DNA from 4 places in the Streptomyces sp. NPDC057445 genome. Region 1 is predicted to be linked to each of the others. Evidence: riboswitches for the same ligand, from Rfam matches in the RefSeq annotation. Region 1 holds a riboswitch; each other region holds the start of a gene.
What was found. Region 1 has a riboswitch for cobalamin ahead of ACFU5O_RS34190 (acyl-CoA thioesterase). Riboswitches for the same ligand answer to the same signal wherever they lie in the genome.
Positions count from the first base shown of each region.

Region 2: it holds a riboswitch for cobalamin, as region 1 does, so the genes downstream of both, metE (5-methyltetrahydropteroyltriglutamate--homocysteine S-methyltransferase) here and ACFU5O_RS34190 (acyl-CoA thioesterase) in region 1, are expected to answer to the same signal.
Region 3: it holds a riboswitch for cobalamin, as region 1 does, so the genes downstream of both, cobN (cobaltochelatase subunit CobN) here and ACFU5O_RS34190 (acyl-CoA thioesterase) in region 1, are expected to answer to the same signal.
Region 4: it holds a riboswitch for cobalamin, as region 1 does, so the genes downstream of both, ACFU5O_RS27220 (cobalamin biosynthesis protein) here and ACFU5O_RS34190 (acyl-CoA thioesterase) in region 1, are expected to answer to the same signal.

Region 1 is NZ_JBHVDH010000029.1:16,223-20,409, forward strand. It holds gene ACFU5O_RS34185 (ABC transporter substrate-binding protein) at 1-735, opposite strand, end outside; gene ACFU5O_RS34190 (acyl-CoA thioesterase) at 1,135-1,581, opposite strand; cobalamin riboswitch at 1,626-1,851, opposite strand; gene ACFU5O_RS34195 (cobalamin-binding protein) at 2,070-2,993, shown strand; partial or broken gene ACFU5O_RS34200 (short-chain fatty acyl-CoA regulator family protein) at 3,025-3,240, opposite strand; gene ACFU5O_RS34205 (hypothetical protein) at 3,919-4,187, opposite strand, start outside.
Region 2 is NZ_JBHVDH010000036.1:150-4,336, forward strand. It holds gene metE (5-methyltetrahydropteroyltriglutamate--homocysteine S-methyltransferase) at 1-2,212, opposite strand, end outside; cobalamin riboswitch at 2,387-2,609, opposite strand; gene ACFU5O_RS35910 (peptidylprolyl isomerase) at 3,118-3,612, shown strand; gene ACFU5O_RS35915 (SDR family NAD(P)-dependent oxidoreductase) at 3,840-4,187, shown strand, end outside.
Region 3 is NZ_JBHVDH010000006.1:127,339-131,525, reverse strand. It holds gene ACFU5O_RS16295 (precorrin-8X methylmutase) at 1-231, opposite strand, end outside; gene ACFU5O_RS16290 (cobalamin biosynthesis protein CobG) at 228-1,517, opposite strand; cobalamin riboswitch at 1,576-1,710, shown strand; gene cobN (cobaltochelatase subunit CobN) at 1,749-4,187, shown strand, end outside.
Region 4 is NZ_JBHVDH010000016.1:63,189-67,375, reverse strand. It holds gene ACFU5O_RS27225 (cobyric acid synthase) at 36-1,607, opposite strand; gene ACFU5O_RS27220 (cobalamin biosynthesis protein) at 1,604-2,584, opposite strand; cobalamin riboswitch at 2,615-2,766, opposite strand; gene ACFU5O_RS27215 (hypothetical protein) at 2,891-3,112, opposite strand; gene ACFU5O_RS27210 (anion permease) at 3,129-4,187, opposite strand, start outside.

The sequences.
Region 1 (4,187 bases):
CTTGTCCACGTCGGCGAAGAGATTGACTCCGCCGGCCTGCTTGATCATCTCGTTGCCTATGCCCGTACCGCCTGCAGTGAATGCGGTCTTGTCGCCGCTGTCGTACACGAAGAGCTTGGTGGGGGTGACGCCGGACAGCTTCTCCTCGACGGCGTCCAGCGTGCCGTGCAGCTTCTTGACCTGCTGCTCCGCCCGGCCCGCGACGCCGAAGATCTTGCCGAGGGCCCGGATCTCCTCGTCCATCTTGTCCATCGTCACGGGCCCGGAGGAGCATTCCTCGATGTTGAGGTGGGTGTTGATCCCGGCCTTGGTGAACGCGGCGCGGCTGCGACCCTCCTTCTCGTCGAAGGTGCTGGCGAACCCGCCGTAGACGAAGTCCGGTTCGGCGGTCAGGAGTGCCTCGAAGGACGGGTACTCCTTGGACAGAACCTTGAGTCCGTCGTAGGCGGCCCGGTACTCCGGCAGGATCTTGTCGTCGAGGTAGCCGGTGCCCACCATCGACTTCTCCAGCCCGAGCGCGAGCATCACCTCGGTCGCGTGCTGGTTCAGCGACACCGCTCGCTGTGGCGCGCGCTGATAGGTGGTCTTCACACCGCAGTTGGACACCGTGACCGGAAAGCCCTTGGCGGCCGAATCCGTCGATGGGGCGTCTTGCGGGGCGGCGCTCCCGCAGCCCGCCACCAACAGAGCCGTGGCCGGGGCCAGCAGCAAGGACAGCCGGAGCCTGTTCTTCATTCCGTGGTTCCTCTCACCGCGGTGGGCCGGTGGCCGGCGCACGTCGCGGAGCGGGCGAGCCGTGTCGGGGACACGAACCCGCACTCGTTCGTCGCATCTCGCGAACCCTATGCAACTACGAATAATGGGCAATAGTCTCGGTCGGGACCCGAAGGGGGCTCACCGAGGCACGACGGTTGTGCTCGTGACCGACTCCCGCCGCTCCCGCTACCTGGGCCGTGGCTCGCCTGACGAAAGGCGGCGTGCCGGGTGGAAGCGCCCGCGCGGGGGTTCCGGAACCAACGGCTTCGACCACGCCCGAAGGCGGAGCAACGAGCCACGTCCCGTGCGTGCGGGCGCGATTCCGGACGGGGCGGAGGCGCGGCCGCCCCGTGCGGAGTCACGGTAGGGACGGACGGCTCAGGGTCCGTCGGCGACCGCGGTATCGAGTGCCGGAACGCTACGCGGTCTGCCGTCGGTGTCGATCGCGACGAACGTCAGCCGCCCGGTGGCCACTTCGGCGACGGGGCCTGAGGCGTTCCACCGCTCGGGGGTCACCCGGACCGCAACGGTCATGGACGTCCGCCCGGCGCGCTCCAGTTCGGCATGCACGCTCAGAAGATCACCTGCCCGGACCGGGGAGATGAACGTCAGCCGGTCGACCGAGACGGTCACGGCGGGCCCGTCGGCGTGACGCCCGGCAGCGGCCGCGGCTGCGTCGTCGATCAGCTTCATCACCATGCCGCCATGGATGGTGCCGTACAGATTGGTGTCGTGCTCGCTCATGATGTGTGCGAGGGTCACCCGGGAATCGGCCGGGGCCTTGCGGGTGGCAGGCGCGGGCAGGGTGGCGGTTCGGTCGGCCACGTCAACTCTCCTTCGCGAGTCGCGGCAAGCGGCACCGCACGCACCAGTGGCGTACGGGCAGCGGCAGGTCTTCGGACTCGCGGGCACGCCCCTGTCCATAAGGACGAGGCACCTACTGGCCGTCGCTTCCCGGACCCATCCGGGTCCAGTGCGTATGACGGCGGTCGTTCCCGCTCACCGCTGCGGGGCAGTCCCGGATTCCCACCGGGTTCCCTCTTACGACGCATCCCGCCTGGCTGACGGGCGCGAACCAGCTGCAGCGCCAGGGTATCCGCTCCCGCGACGAGCCCGACCAGCCCGACCGGCGAAGCCGGACCGGCTGCCTTCCTTCCCCGCCCTCTCCGCCCCGCACGGCTCGCCTCTTGGGGCGCAGGAGTCAACCACCGACTCACCCCGCCGTCCGGCACGGCCGGGTCCCGGCTCTCTCGTCCGCCGGACCCCTCTCACCGATCCGGCCCGATCCGGACGAAAGACCCTAGGGTCGGAGGATGCGCATCGTTTCGCTGCTCCCTGCAGCCACCGACATCGTGGCCGAGCTCGGTCTGATCGGCGACCTGGTGGGCCGCACGCACGAATGCGACTGGCCGCCCCGCGATGTGGAGGCCGTCCCCGTGGTCACCGCCGCGCAGTTCTCGGCGGACGCGCTCAGCAGCCGGGAGATCTCCGACGCGGTGGGCGGGGCGGCGCACTCGGGTTCCTCGCTCTACACCCTGGACACCGCCGCCCTCACGGAGCTCGCCCCCGACGTGGTCCTCACCCAGGACGTGTGCGACGTGTGCGCGGTGTCGTACAGCGGGGTGTCCCGGGCCGTACGGGTGCTGGACGGCGGGCCCGGGCCCAGGGTGCTGAGCCTGGAGCCCCGGACCCTGGGCGATGTGCTGGACTGCCTGGTCCGGGTGGGTGCGCTGCTGGGCGTACCCGAGCGGGCCGAACAGCGGCGATCGGAACTGCGTGAGCGACTGGCGAAGGTGGAACGGCTGACCGCCGGGCTGCCGCGGCCCCGCGTGGTGGCCGTCGAATGGCTCGATCCGCTCTGGCCTGCCGGCCACTGGGTTCCCGAGCAGATCGCCTGCGCCGGCGGGCAGCCGCTGCTGGCGTCGCCGGGCGAACACACCAAGCCCATGGAGTGGGACGCGGTACGTGCCGCACGTCCGGACGTCGTCCTCGTCATGCCGTGCGGGTTCGCCCCCGAGCGCACACTGCAAGAGAGCGATCTGCTCACGTCGCTTCCGGGCTGGGACGATCTGCCGGCCGTACGCAGGGGCGAGGCGTGGATCCTCGACGGTCCGGCCTACTTCAACCGGCCGGGTCCCAGGGTGGTCAGAGGGGCGGAGGTCCTGGCCCATGTCCTGCACTCCGTCCGGGCGGGAGAGCCCGTGACCCCGCAGGAGGCCCGACGGCTGCGCGCGTAACGGCGGCGGAACGTGCCGCGGCGCCGGGTGCTCAGTTCTGCGTGTCCGCGACGGGATAGGGAACGAAGGTGCTGCTGTTCTCGTCGATGGTCAGCGGCCGGCCCAGGGGCGGTACGGCGCGTTGCGGGCAGTCGAGGCGTTCGCAGACCCGGCAGCCCATCCCGATCGGGGTGGCCGCGGAGGTGTTGTCGAGGTCCAGCCCGTCGGAGTAGACGAGCCGGGAGGCGTGGCGGACCTCGCAGCCGAGGCGACGCGGCGCCGGGCACGCGAGCCCGGCAGGATCCCGTTGTGCCCCTTCGTCCTGATGCTGCCCTTGAAGAGGGTTCCGTCGGGGCCCTGCACGGTGAGGCCCACTTTGATCGGGGCGTTGGGGCGTGCCGGCTTCGCGTGGGCCAGGCTCGAGGCTCCACGCTGCAGACCATGACAGTCGCGTACGCATTCGGTTGTCGCTCCGGATCGGGATGGGAGCAGACGAATCGTATGCACGACTGCACTGCTCCATCAGCGAATTGGGCCTACGAGACTGGACGGTGGCTCCCGCTTCGGCGAGGCGCACGGATACGCCGGTGGCCGGCTGCCAGCTCCCGGACTGCCGTCAGCGGCGCTGAGGCCACGGGGGCGGGTGCGTCGACATGGGGTCATGGGAAGTGGTCTCGTCGGTGGGGGGCGCGGCTGCCGGGCCTCCTTCGTCTGCCGTGCGGCACACGCTGCCGGCGCCTCCGGGCGGCTCACTCCGGCCCTGTTCGCTGCCGTCGCACCGACCGTGCGCAACGGCCCCGGCGTTTACACACCGGGGCCGCCCTTCCGGGTCGGTTGCACGTGAGAGTGCACCGGCCCACTCACCATCGTATGTCCGAGGTGCGTTTCTGGCATAAGCGATCTTTTTGGGTCGCTCAGGTCCCTGACCGGGTGAGGCCGCGCCGTGTCAGCCGCGTCCTTCCTCTTCGGCCTCCATGAGCAGGATTCCCTGGTGTGTCAGTGTGACCATCGTGGGTGTGTTTCCCCGGGCCCAGTCGACGGTGACGAGTCCTTCGCCCTCCAGGTATGCGCAGGCGGCGGCCAGATCCTGCTCAGGGACCTCGAGGTCGTCGCGCAGCTTCGTCCCGGTGACACCGAGGAGGCGATTGCCTTCCGTGGTCTCGTACAGAGCCTTCATGATGGCTTCGCGGTAGGTCTTCCGCTCGTGGAGTGTTG
Region 2 (4,187 bases), on a different contig from region 1:
TGGCCCACAGCCGCTCCGGCGGGATCGCCTCAAGTCCCTTGCGCAGCAGGGCTGCCGCTTCGTCAGCGGCCGGTACGCGGGGTGAGTGGATGTCGTACACGCCCGGTCCGACCTCCCGCGGGTAGCCCGCCGTGGCGAGTTCACCGGCGACCTGCATATGGGACCGGGCGGCTTCCAGGCTGATGACATCGGCGTCCAGGTCCTCGATCGCCTGGAGAATGTCGCCGAACTCGGCGTAGCACATGTGCGTGTGGATCTGGGTGCCGGGCCGGACGCCGCCGGTGGTGAGGCGGAACGCCTCTGTCGCCCAGTCCAGATAGCGGGGCCGGTCGGCAGCCCGCAACGGGAGGGTCTCGCGCAGGGCCGGTTCGTCGACCTGGATGACCGACGTGCCCGCGGACTCCAGATCGGTGACCTCGTCGCGCAGGGCCAGCGCCACCTGGCGTGCGGTGTCGCCGAGCGGCTGGTCGTCGCGGACGAAGGACCAGGCGAGCATGGTGACCGGGCCGGTGAGCATGCCCTTGACCGGCCGGTCGGTGAGCGACTGGGCGTACAAGGTCCAGCGCACGGTCATCGGCCCGGAGCGGGAGATGTCGCCGGCGAGGACCGGCGGGCGGACGTAGCGGGTGCCGTACGACTGGACCCAGCCGTGCTGGGTGGCGAGGTAGCCCGTCAGCTGTTCGGCGAAGTACTGCACCATGTCGTTGCGTTCAGGCTCGCCGTGCACCAGGACGTCGATCCCGGCCTTCTCCTGGAAGGCGATGTTTTCCGCGATCTCGGCCCTGATGCGCTTCTCGTAGCCGGTGGTGTCGGTCCGGCCGGCGCGCAGGTCGGCGCGGGCGGACCGCAGTTCAACGGTCTGCGGGAACGAGCCGATGGTGGTGGTCGGCAGCAGCGGCAGGCCGAGATGGGCGCGCTGCGCCGCGGTCCGCTCGGCGTACGGCTGGGCGCGGCGTCCGTCGACGTCGGTGACGGCCGCCGTCCGGGCCCGTACGGCCGGGTCATGGGTGATCGCGGAGCCGGCCCGGGAGGCGAGATCGGCCCGGTTGGCGGCGAGTTCGGCGGCGATCGTGTCGGTGCCCTGGGTCAGGCCCTTGGCAAGCGTGACGATCTCCGCGCTCTTCTGCCTGGCGAATGCCAGCCAGCGCAGGATCTGCGGGTCGATGTCCCGCTCGCCCGCGGTGTCCAGCGGAACGTGGAGGAGCGAGCAGGAGGCGGCGACATCGACCTGGCCCGCGAGGCCCAGCAGGGTGGCGAGGGTGGTGAGGGACTTCTCGTAATCGTTGATCCAGATGTTGCGGCCGTCCACCACGCCGGCGACCAGGCGCCTGCCCGGCAGCCCGCCGACCGCGGCGAGATCGTCGAGGTTGGCGGCGGCCGGACCGGTGAAGTCGAGCGCGAGGCCGTCGACGGGGGTCCTGGCCAGGACCGGCAGTGCCTCACCGAGCCGGTCGAAGTAGGAGGCGACCAGCAGACGCGGCCGGTTCTCGAGTCCGCCGAGGTCCCGGTACGCCCTGGCGACGGCGTTCAGCTCGGCGGGGGTGCGGTCCTGAACGAGTGCGGGTTCGTCAAGCTGCACCCACTCGGCGCCCGCGGCCTTCAGGTCCGACAGCACATCGGCGTACACCGGAAGCAGACGGTCCAGCAGGGTCAGCGGCTCGAAGTCCGCGGGGACGCCGGGGGCGGGCTTGGCCAGCAGCAGATAGGTGACCGGCCCGACGAGCACGGGGCGCGGGGTGAGACCGAGCGCGAGCGCCTCGGCCAGCTGGGCGACCTGCTGGGTGGAGTCGGCGGAGAAGTCGGTGTCGGGGCCGAGCTCCGGGACCAGGTAGTGGTAGTTGGTGTCGAACCACTTGGTCATCTCGAGCGGGGCCACGTCCTGCGTGCCGCGAGCCATGGCGAAGTAGCCGTCCAGGGGTTCCGCGGCGACGGCGGCCCGGTGGCGCTCGGGGATCGCGCCGAGCATCACGCTGGTGTCGAGAACGTGGTCGTAGTACGAGAAGTCGCCGGTGGGCACCTCGTGGACGCCGGCTTCGGTCAGTTGCCGCCAGTTGGCCCGGCGCAGTGCGGACGCGGTGTCCCGGAGGGCGTCGGCGGTGACGCGGCCCTTCCAGTAGCCCTCGATCGCCTTCTTCAGTTCCCGGTTGCGCCCCTGCCGGGGATAGCCGTACACGGTGGCCCGTGCGTCCACGGTCGCTGACTTGCTGGTCACGGAACTCTCCTTCGCGAGCATGTCTCCGATATGACCCCGGGACAGGTCGAGAGCGCGAAGGAACGGCGCACCGGGCGGCCGGTGTTGCTGCCGCCACCTGGTGTGTACTCCCCGGACTTTCGTCCGGGGTGCTCCCAACCCGCCCTCGAGGTCACCGGGATCTCCGCGCGCGTACGTCGCGTGCGGGCAACGGGCAGGTCTTCGGACTCGCGGGCACATCTGCCGGTCTCCCGGCGGACACCTACTGGCCGTCGCTTCCCGGACCCGGGCGGGCCCAGTGCGTATGACGGCGGTCGTTCCCACTCACCGCTGCGGGGCAGTCCCGGATTCCCACCGGGTTCCCTCTTACGACGCGCCTGCCTGGCGGACAGGGCGAACCAGCTGCACGAGCCAGACTATGCGCTACGAGCGCACGTGTGGACACCACCGGTGGGAAGACGCCCGCCATCGGCGGGGCCGCTCGCTCCGGCACCGCTTCCCGTCCGTTCCGGCGGACCTGGTCCCGACAGGTGCGACGCGACCTCTCGGCATGGGCCTGCCACGTCCACGGATCGCGACGGCCGACCACGAGCCGTGCCGCCGTCCCCGGACGCCGCCGTGCGGTCGCGGCGCGCCTTCCGGACACCGGCAGCGACCGCTGCACCGCTGCACCGCTCCAGGACCCTGCCCCGGCAGCCGGCGCGATGGAACCGGCACTCGGCCGGACCGATGCCGACTCCTGGAAGAACCTTTTCCGTGGGCCTCTCCCCGTCCCGAGCGGCGCTGCCGGGCATCCGTCGACGGCCGGTGCTTCCGGCCCGACTCCGGCCTTCGCGGGGAGCCGACCGAGAGTCACGGGGTCCCACCGGTCCTTCTCACGGTGGGTCCGATGTGAGATCTGTGACCGCGGGTGTCAGGATGAAGCCATGAGTAACGTTTTCTTCGACATCACCATTGACGACAAGCCCGCAGGCCGGATCGTCTTCGAGCTGTTCGACGACGTGGTCCCCAGGACCGCCAAGAACTTCCGCGAGCTCGCCACCGGCGAGCACGGCTACGGCTACGAGGGCTCTTCGTTCCACCGCGTCATCCCCGACTTCATGCTGCAGGGCGGCGACTTCACCGCCGGCAACGGAACGGGCGGCAAGAGCATCTACGGCGAGAAGTTCGCCGACGAGAACTTCCAGCTCAAGCACACCAAGCCGGGCCAGCTCTCCATGGCCAACGCGGGCCCGAACACCAACGGCTCGCAGTTCTTCATCACCACCATCGTCACCGACTGGCTGGACAACAAGCACGTCGTCTTCGGCGAGGTCGTCGAGGGCATGGACATCGTCAAGCAGATCGAGGGCCTGGGCTCGCGCAGCGGCGCCCCCAAGGCGAAGATCACGATCGCCAAGTCGGGCGTCGTCGAGTCCTGATCCACGCGCGCGACGTCCGGGGCCGGGCACATTGCCTCCGCAGGTGCCGCCCGGCCCCGGTCCGCCGAATCGATCCTGGACATCCGGGCGTTGACGGTGGTTCGCGACCGGGCACCGCGGTCCGGGTTCGAGGCCCCCGGCGACAACGACCGTTCATTCGGATGAGATGCGGCGTCGACCCGGCCACGACTTGTCTTCGAGCGCACTTCAATTCGTAGGTTCGAGGCATGGCAACTCCACAGCACAGGATCGAATCGGGCTTCGGCGCCCGAAGCACCGCACAGGACGTTGTGCGCGGCATCGACCTCACAGGAAAACTGGCGATCGTCACCGGCGGCTATTCGGGCCTCGGACTGGAGACGGCACGGGCGCTTGCCGGTGCCGGCGCCGCCGTCCTGGTGCCCGCCCGGCGTCCCGCGGTCGCCAGGGAAGCTGTCGGTGGTATCGACGGCGTGGAGGTCGATGAACTGGATCTCTCGGATCTCGAGAGCGTCCGTCGCTTCACCGAGCGCTTCATCGCCTCCGGCCGCACCATCGACCTGATGATCAACAACGCCGGGATCATGGCCTGCCCG
Region 3 (4,187 bases), on a different contig from region 1:
GATCGGCGCGCCCGCGCGCAGCGCCGCGCGGGCACGGGACACCACGGCGGGCGAGTACGCAAGATCGCGGACGAGGTCGACCATGCCGCAGGCGTGGATCATCCGCACCGCGACCTGGCTGATGTCGGCCGGAAGCGCGGCGAGGTCGGCCTCTGCGCGGATGGTGGCAAAGGACTGGCGGTAGATCTCCGCGCCGTCCTTCTCGTAGTCGAACACTCTGCTCCTGCTCATTTCGTCGTCGTGCGGGTTCGGACGGTGGCGATGGTGTCGGCGAGCTGCGCGCGCGACGGTACGGGTACGGCGGCGCCGTGCACGGTCACCCGGTACGCGCCGTCCGCGGTGGCCACGACGTCCACGTACTCCCCCTGCGGACGACCGCACCGCCGCTCGCAGCCCGACCAGTACACGGGCAGCCCGCCCCGGCCCGGTGTCGCGTCGGCCCGTACGTCGGCCAGGGACTTGGCGCACCCGGGCCGGCCGGTGCAGGCGCCGACGCCGTACCAGGGGGAGTCAGGGCCGGTGATCAGCCCCGCGTCGTCGAGCTGCGTGAGCCGCGTCCCGGCCGCCGCCCGGTCCGCGAAGCCGGGCACGACGACCCCGCGCCAGGGGGTGAGGCGTACGTCGCCCTCGGGCGCGGGAAGCAGCGCGCGCGCCTGCGCCGCCGTGAGCCGCCCGAGCGGGGCGGCGACGGAAAGGGCCCAGGCGGCGGGGCCTTGAACGATCCCGGGCGGCGGACCGGCCCGATGTGTGCCCGGCAGCGGCGGACGGGCAGCGCTGTCGGCAGTCGTTCGCCCTACGGGTTCGATGCCCGCACCCCGCAGATACGCGTCCACCGCCATGTCCTGCCCGGCGGGTAGCTCCCGTACCCGCCACGCCCCGGTGCCCGCCGCCTCTGCCGCGGCGAGGAACGCCTCTGCGGCCGCGACGGCCGCCCGCGGGGCGTCGGCGGCGCGGACGGGAAAGGTCCCCGGTCCGATCCGTACGACGGCGGTACCGCCCGGCTCTGCGAGCAAGGTCACATCCGCGCCCAGACCCGCCACATCGCCCCGCCCGTCGTCCAGGGCGAACAGGAAGCGGCCGGAGAGTCCCGCCGCCCGCTCGCTCGCGCACAGCAGCTCGTCCAGCTCCCGCGCCCACAACTGCACGTCGGCGCAGCCGAGTCCGTCGAGTCCGGCGAGAGGCGAGGCCATGACGTTGCGCACCCGCTCATGGGTGTCGGAGGGGAGCAGCCCGGCCTCCCGGAGCAGCGCCGCGAGCCGTGCCCCGCATCCCTCGCCGAGGCCGCGCAGCTCCACGTTCCCACGGGAGGTGATGCTCAGCGCACCGTCGCCCAGCCGCTCCGCCGCGTCGACCAGCACAGATACCTGATGAGTCGTCAAAGTGCCCGCAGGCAGGCGGAGTCGGGCCAGGTGCCCGTCGTCCGCCGCATGCAGCCGCAGTGCGCCGGGGCAGGCGTCGTCCCGGTCCCGTATGCGAGGTTCGCCCGGGTCCGGGGGTGTTGTCGGTGTGGGCGGCATGGCGGCGAGCATACCGACGTCCTTCCAGGTGGCCGCCCTGCAGCCGGGCGGCAGCCTCTACTATGCAAACGGCACAGGGTCCCAGGACCCTAGGGAGGAAGCCCGGTGCGAATCCGGCGCGGTCCCGCCACTGTCAGCCAGGCCTCACCCCGAGGTCCGGTGAGCCAGGAACTCCCGCCGTCCTCACGACCACCCGGGGCGCGGACACCCCGAGGAAGGCCTGCGCACGCGATGACGCACGCGACGATCCTGCTGCTGTCGACCTCCGACACCGACCTGCTCAGCGCACGCGCGGCTGCGGGTCCGGTCGGGTACCGCTTCGCCAACCCCTCCCGCCTCCCGCTCGAGGACCTCCCCGGCCTGCTGGACGGCGCCGACCTCGTGGTCGTACGCCTCCTCGGCGGCATCCGCGCCTGGCAGGAGGGCCTCGACATCCTGCTCGCCCAGCAGAAGCCCGTCGTGGTCCTCACCGGTGAACAGGCCCCCGACGCCCAGCTGATGGAGGCGTCCACCGTCCCCATCGGCATCGCCGCAGAGGCGCACGCCTACCTCGCGCACGGCGGCCCGGACAATCTGGAACAGCTCGCCCGGTTCCTGTCCGACACGGTCCTGCTGACGGGTCACGGCTTCGAGCCCCCGGCCCCCGCGCCCACATGGGGCCACCTGGACCGCGAGGCGAGGAGCACCGACGGACCGACCGTCGCCGTGCTCTACTACCGCGCCCACCACATGAGCGGCAACACCGCGTTCGTCGGCACCCTCTGCGACGCCGTCGAGGACGCGGGCGCCCGGGCGCTCCCCCTCTACGTCGCCTCCCTGCGCGCCCCCGAGCCCGAACTCCTCGACCGGCTCCGCGGCGCCGACGCCGTCGTCACCACCGTCCTCGCCGCCGGCGGCACCCGGCCCGCAGAGGCACAGGCCGGCGGCGACGACGAGTCCTGGGACGCGGGCGCGCTCGCCGGGCTCGACGTACCTGTGCTCCAGGCCCTGTGCCTGACCGGATCGCGCAGCTCCTGGGAGGAGAACGACGAGGGACTGTCCCCGCTGGACGCCGCCAGCCAGGTCGCCGTGCCCGAGTTCGACGGGCGCCTCATCACCGTCCCGTTCTCCTTCAAGGAGATCGACGAGGACGGACTCCCGGCGTACGTCGCGGACCCCGAGCGTGCCGCCCGCGTCGCGGGGATCGCCGTGCGCCACGCCCGGCTGCGCCACATCCCGAACGCCGACAAGCGCCTCGCGCTCGTCCTGTCCGCGTACCCGACCAAGCACTCCCGGATCGGCAACGCCGTGGGCCTGGACACCCCCGCGTCCGCCGTCTCCCTCCTGCGCCGCCTGCGGTCGGAAGGCTACGACTTCGGTACGGAGGAGGTCCCGGGTCTCGAGTCCGGCGACGGCGACGAGCTGATCTACGCGCTCATCGAGGCGGGCGGCCACGACCAGGACTGGCTCACCGAGGAGCAGCTCGCCCGCAATCCGGTCCGCATCCCGGCGGCCGACTACAGGCGCTGGTACGCGACCCTGCCCGCCGAGCTGCGCGAGCACGTCGAGGAGCACTGGGGCCCGGCGCCCGGCGAGATGTTCCTGGACCGCTCCCGCAATCCCGAGGGCGACATCGTGCTCGCCGCCCTGCGCCGCGGAAACCTGGTCATCGTCATCCAGCCCCCGCGCGGCTTCGGCGAGAACCCGATCGCGATCTACCACGATCCCGATCTGCCGCCCTCCCACCACTATCTCGCCGCCTACCGCTGGATCGCGGCCCCGCAGACGACTGGGGGTACCTCCCAGGCCGAAGGCTCTGGGGGAGGCTTCGGCGCCGACGCGATGATCCACCTCGGCAAGCACGGCAACCTGGAGTGGCTGCCCGGCAAGAACGCCGGCCTGTCCGCCGCCTGCGCCCCGGACGCGGCGCTCGGCGATCTGCCGCTGATCTACCCGTTCCTGGTCAACGACCCGGGCGAGGGCACCCAGGCCAAGCGCCGTGTGCACGCCACCCTCATCGACCATCTCGTCCCGCCGATGGCCCGCGCCGACTCCTACGGCGACATCGCGCGCCTGGAGCAGCTGCTCGACGAGTACGCGCAGATCTCCTCCATGGACCCGGCGAAGCTCCCGGCCATCCGCGCCCAGATCTGGACCCTGATCCAGGCCGCGAAGCTCGACCACGACCTGGGGCTCGACGACCGCCCCGACGACGACGGCTTCGACGACTTCCTGCTCCATGTCGACGGCTGGCTGTGCGAGGTCAAGGACGCCCAGATCCGCGACGGTCTGCATGTCCTCGGCGGCGCGCCGACCGGCCCCGAGCGGGTCAACCTCGTCCTGTCGATCCTGCGTGCCCGCCAGATCTGGGGCGGCACCACCGCCCTGCCCGGGCTGCGCGAGGCCCTCGGCCTCGACGAGTCCGCCGCCACCCGCACCACCGCCGACGAGGCGGAGGCAGCGGCCCGCACCCTGGTCGAGGCGATGGAGGCCGCCGACTGGGACCCGGCCGCCGTCGCGTCCGTGGCGGAGGGACACGGGCAGGCCGTCGCCGACATCCTCGACTTCGCCGCCCGCGAGGTCGTCCCGCGCCTGTCCGCCACGACCGACGAACTCGACCACGCGGTCCACGCGCTCAATGGCGGCTTCGTCCCCGCGGGCCCCTCCGGCTCCCCCCTGCGCGGCCTCGTC
Region 4 (4,187 bases), on a different contig from region 1:
CCTCCCCGCGCACGCCGGGATCCCGCGGGCCCCGCTCACGGCGCCCCCGGCGGAACGAACGGCAGCCCGGCGGGCGGGCCCGACTCGATGAGCTTCAGCAGCGCGTCCGTGTCCGCGTGTTCCTCGATCAGGTCTCCGAGCCGGTCGAGCTGCTCCTCGCGCAGGGCGCCGAAGCTCGTGTCCGGCGCGGGCACGAAACGCCGCCCGGCCGCCGCGGCCACCTCGCGGAGGAACGCCCGCCGGAAGCCGTCGCTCTCCAGCGAGCCGTGCCAGTGGGTCCCCCACACCGCCCCCACCCGGCAGCCGTCCAGGAAGGGCTCGCCGCCCAGGACTTCGGCGACACCGTGGTGGATCTCGTACCCCTCGACCCGCTCGCCGAGCGCCTCACCGACGGGCCGCGCCAGGGTCTTCTCGCGCGCGAACCGCACCCGCAGCGGCAGCAGCCCGAGGCCCTCGACCGCACCGGCACGTGACTCGACGTCGTCCTCGATGCGCTCGCCCAGGGCCTGGAGGCCGCCGCAGATCCCCAGCACCGGCCTGCCCTCCGCCGCGCGCCGGGCGATCGCGTCCGCGAGTCCGCGTTCGCGCAGCCAGGCGAGCGCCTTCACGGTCCCGCGGGTGCCGGGAACGATCACCAGGTCGGCGTCGGTGAGCTCTTCCGCGCGGTCCACGAACCGCACCACGACGCCCGGTTCGGCCGCCAGGGCGTCCACGTCGGTGAAGTTGGACATCAGCGGCACGGCGCACACCGCGACCCGCAGGACGTCCTCACCGACCGGCGCCGAGGTCACGGACTCGCGGACGGCGCCCCGCAGGGAGACGCGCAGGCCGTCCTCCTCGTCGATGCCGAGCCCGTGCGCGTACGGAAGCACGCCGTACGTCCGCCGTCCGGTCAGCCCGTGCAGCATCTCCAGTCCCGGCTCCAGCAGCGTCACATCGCCCCGGAACTTGTTGACCAGATAGCCCGCGACCAGTTCCTGGTCCTCCGGCGCGAGCAGCGCCGTCGTACCGAAGAACTGCGCGAAGACCCCGCCCCGGTCGATGTCCCCGACCACCAGCACCGGCAGGCGCGCGGCGCGCGCGATGCCCATGTTGACGATGTCGGTACGCCGCAGATTGATCTCGGCGGGGCTGCCGGCGCCTTCGCAGATGACGGCGTCGTAGGTGTCGCGCAGTTGCGCCAGGCACTCCACGACGGGCTCGAACAGCTCCTGCCGCCGGCCTCCGTGCAGCACTTTCCCCGGGGACACACCGCCTGAATGCGGCTGCGCCGCGGGCCCGGGCCCCCCGAAGAACCCGCGCGCGCTCAGTTCGCCCACCGGCCTGCCCATCAGCACGACCTGGCTGGAGCGGTCGCTGCCCGGTTTGAGCAGCACGGGGTTCATGAGCGCCGAGGGCTCCACGCGCGCCGCCTGGGCCTGCATGGCCTGCGCCCTGCCGATCTCCGCTCCCTCGCGGGTCACGAACGAATTGAGGGACATGTTCTGGCCCTTGAAGGGCGCGACCTTCACGCCCTGGCGCACGAGCCACCGGCAGATGCCCGCCGTGACGACGCTCTTACCCGCGTCCGACGTGGTCCCGGCGACCAGCAGTCCGCCGCCCCTCATGTGCGCCTCCCCCTCGTTGCCCCGTATGCGAGCCGCGCGCCCGCGCACACCGCGAGGGCCAGGACGCCCACGCGCCGCGAGAGCCGTACCGCCCGCTCGATGTCCGTGACCTCGACCGTGCGCCCCTCCGCGTTGAGCACGGGACGGTGCTCGACCCGTCCGCCGTACGAGAGCGTCCCCCCGAGCCTTACCCCGAGCGCCCCCGCGAACGACGCCTCCACCGGACCGGCGTTGGGGCTCGGATGCTTCGCGGCATCGGCGCGCCAGGCGCGTACGGCGCCGCGTGGATCTCCGCCCGCGAGTACCGCGAGTCCGGCGGTGAGGCGAGCGCCGGGCCAGCCCGCCGCGTCGTCGAGCCGCGCCGATGCCCAGCCGTACCTGCGGTGGCGGGCGGATCTGTGGCCCACCATGGCGTCCAGGGTGTTGACGGCACGGAAGCCGATGAGGCCGGGCACCCCGCCGAGCGCGCCCCACACCAGCGCGCCGACCACCGCGTCCGAGGTGTTCTCCGCGACGGACTCGACGACGGCGCGGGCGATCCCGGGGCCGTCCAGTGCCTGCGGGTCACGCCCGCACAGATGCGGCAGCCGCTCGCGGGCGACCTCGAGGTCCCCGGCGGCCAGTGCTCCCCCGATCGCCCCGGCCTCCCGGCCCAGCGACGTACCACCGACGACGGCCCAGGTGGCGGCGGCCGTCAGGGCGAACGAGGCGGTACGGGAACGGCGTACGGAGGCAGCGGCCAGCGCTCCCGCGGCGACCGCGCCCCCGGCGCACAACGCGGTGTGCAGCGCGCCCCAACCCCGGTGGTCGCGCCACAGCACCCGTTCGACGGCAGCGGCGGTCCGGCCGAACGCGGCGACCGGATGCCCGCGGCGCGGATCGCCGAGAAGCAGGTCGCCGAAGAGTCCGGCAGCAGCACCGCACGCGAAAGTGATCTCTGGGGAGACATCCCCCCAGCCCCCCGGATCGGCAGGCATGTTCGTCCTCACTCAGGGTCCGCGCCCTGGCTCGACGTGACCGGCGGGAGAGAGTTCCTGGCTCCGGGGTGCTCCGGTGAGGGGAGTGCACCCGTGACAGTGGCGGGACCGCGCCGGATTCGCACCGGCTTCCTCTTCTGCCGCCGTAATGGCTCCGGAAGTCCACCATGGTCGAGAACAACCGTCAACTCGCCTTTGACCTGCGCAGGGACAGTGTGCGGAGTCCCACACAGGGCCCCGGACACGGCAGGAGCCGGACCTCGTCCACGAGGCCCGGCTCCTGCCGTACAGGGTGGTGTACGACCGTCAGACGACGATCAGATAGATCCCGTACGCGACCGCGGCCACGCAGAGCGCGAAACAGGCGTACGCGCCCGTGCGGGTGAGGGCCGCGGAGCCCCCCTGCGCCGAGGCGGCTTCCTGCTTGGCGAGGCCCACGATGCCCAGGGTGAACAGGCCCACCAGGGCGACGGTGACGACGAGGCTCACGCCGAAGACGGAGCCGAGAGCTGCCCAGTCGATCTTCATGGGGTTCGTTTCTTCCTTAGACCGTGGCGGCGGGCGCGGGGTTGGACTCGCCGGCCGGGGCCGGGATGGTGGCCTTGAGCTCCTCGGCCGCGGCGACGGTGGGCGGCGGGGTGACGGCCGCGATGGCGTTGGTGATGACGCCCGCGGGCTCCGCACCGGCCTCGGTGAGCTCGTCGTCGGTGACGTTCGTGTGGTCGACCGGCTTGCGGCGCGAGAGCGACCAGATCACGCCCGAGCCCGCGAGGAGCAGCACCGCCACGACGGCGATGCCCCAAGTGCCCTGACTGGTCAGGAACTCGGCGGCGGCACCGACCAGACCCGCGGCCGGCAGGGTCAGGCCCCAGGCGACGAACATCCGGGTCGCGGTGGACCAGCGGACCACACCGCCCTTGCGGCCGAGGCCCGCGCCCATGACGGCGCCGGAGCAGGACTGGGTGGTGGACAGCGAGAAGCCCAGGTTCGAGGAGGCGAGGATGACCGTAGCGGCGCTGGTCTGGGCGGTGAAGCCCTGCTGCGGCTGGAGGTCGGTCAGGCCCTTGCCCATGGTGCGGATGATGCGCCAGCCGCCCAGGTACGTGCCGAGCGCGATCGCGAGGCCCGCGGAGACGATGACCCACATCGGAGGGTTCGAGCCCGGGACGAGGACGCCGCCGGTGACGAGGGCCAGGGTGATGACACCCATGGTCTTCTGCGCGTCGTTCGTGCCGTGGGCGAGGGAGACGAGTCCGGCGGAGGCGATCTGGCCGGCGCGGTAGCCCTTGGCGGTGGCCTTCTGGTCGGCCCTGCTGCCGATCCTGTAGGTCAGCTTCGTCGCGAACAGCGCGGCGAGACCGGCGACGACCGGTGCGGCCACGGCCGGGATCAGGACCTTGGTGACGATGGTGCCGCCGTCGACGGCGGAGAAACCGGCGGACATCACGGCCGCACCGATGAGACCGCCGAAGAGCGCGTGGGAGGAACTGGACGGCAGGCCCAGCAGCCAGGTGAAGAGGTTCCACAGAATCGCGCCGACGAGCGCCGCGAAGATCACTTCTGTGCGTATGCCCTTCTCGTTGATGATCCCGCCGGAGATCGT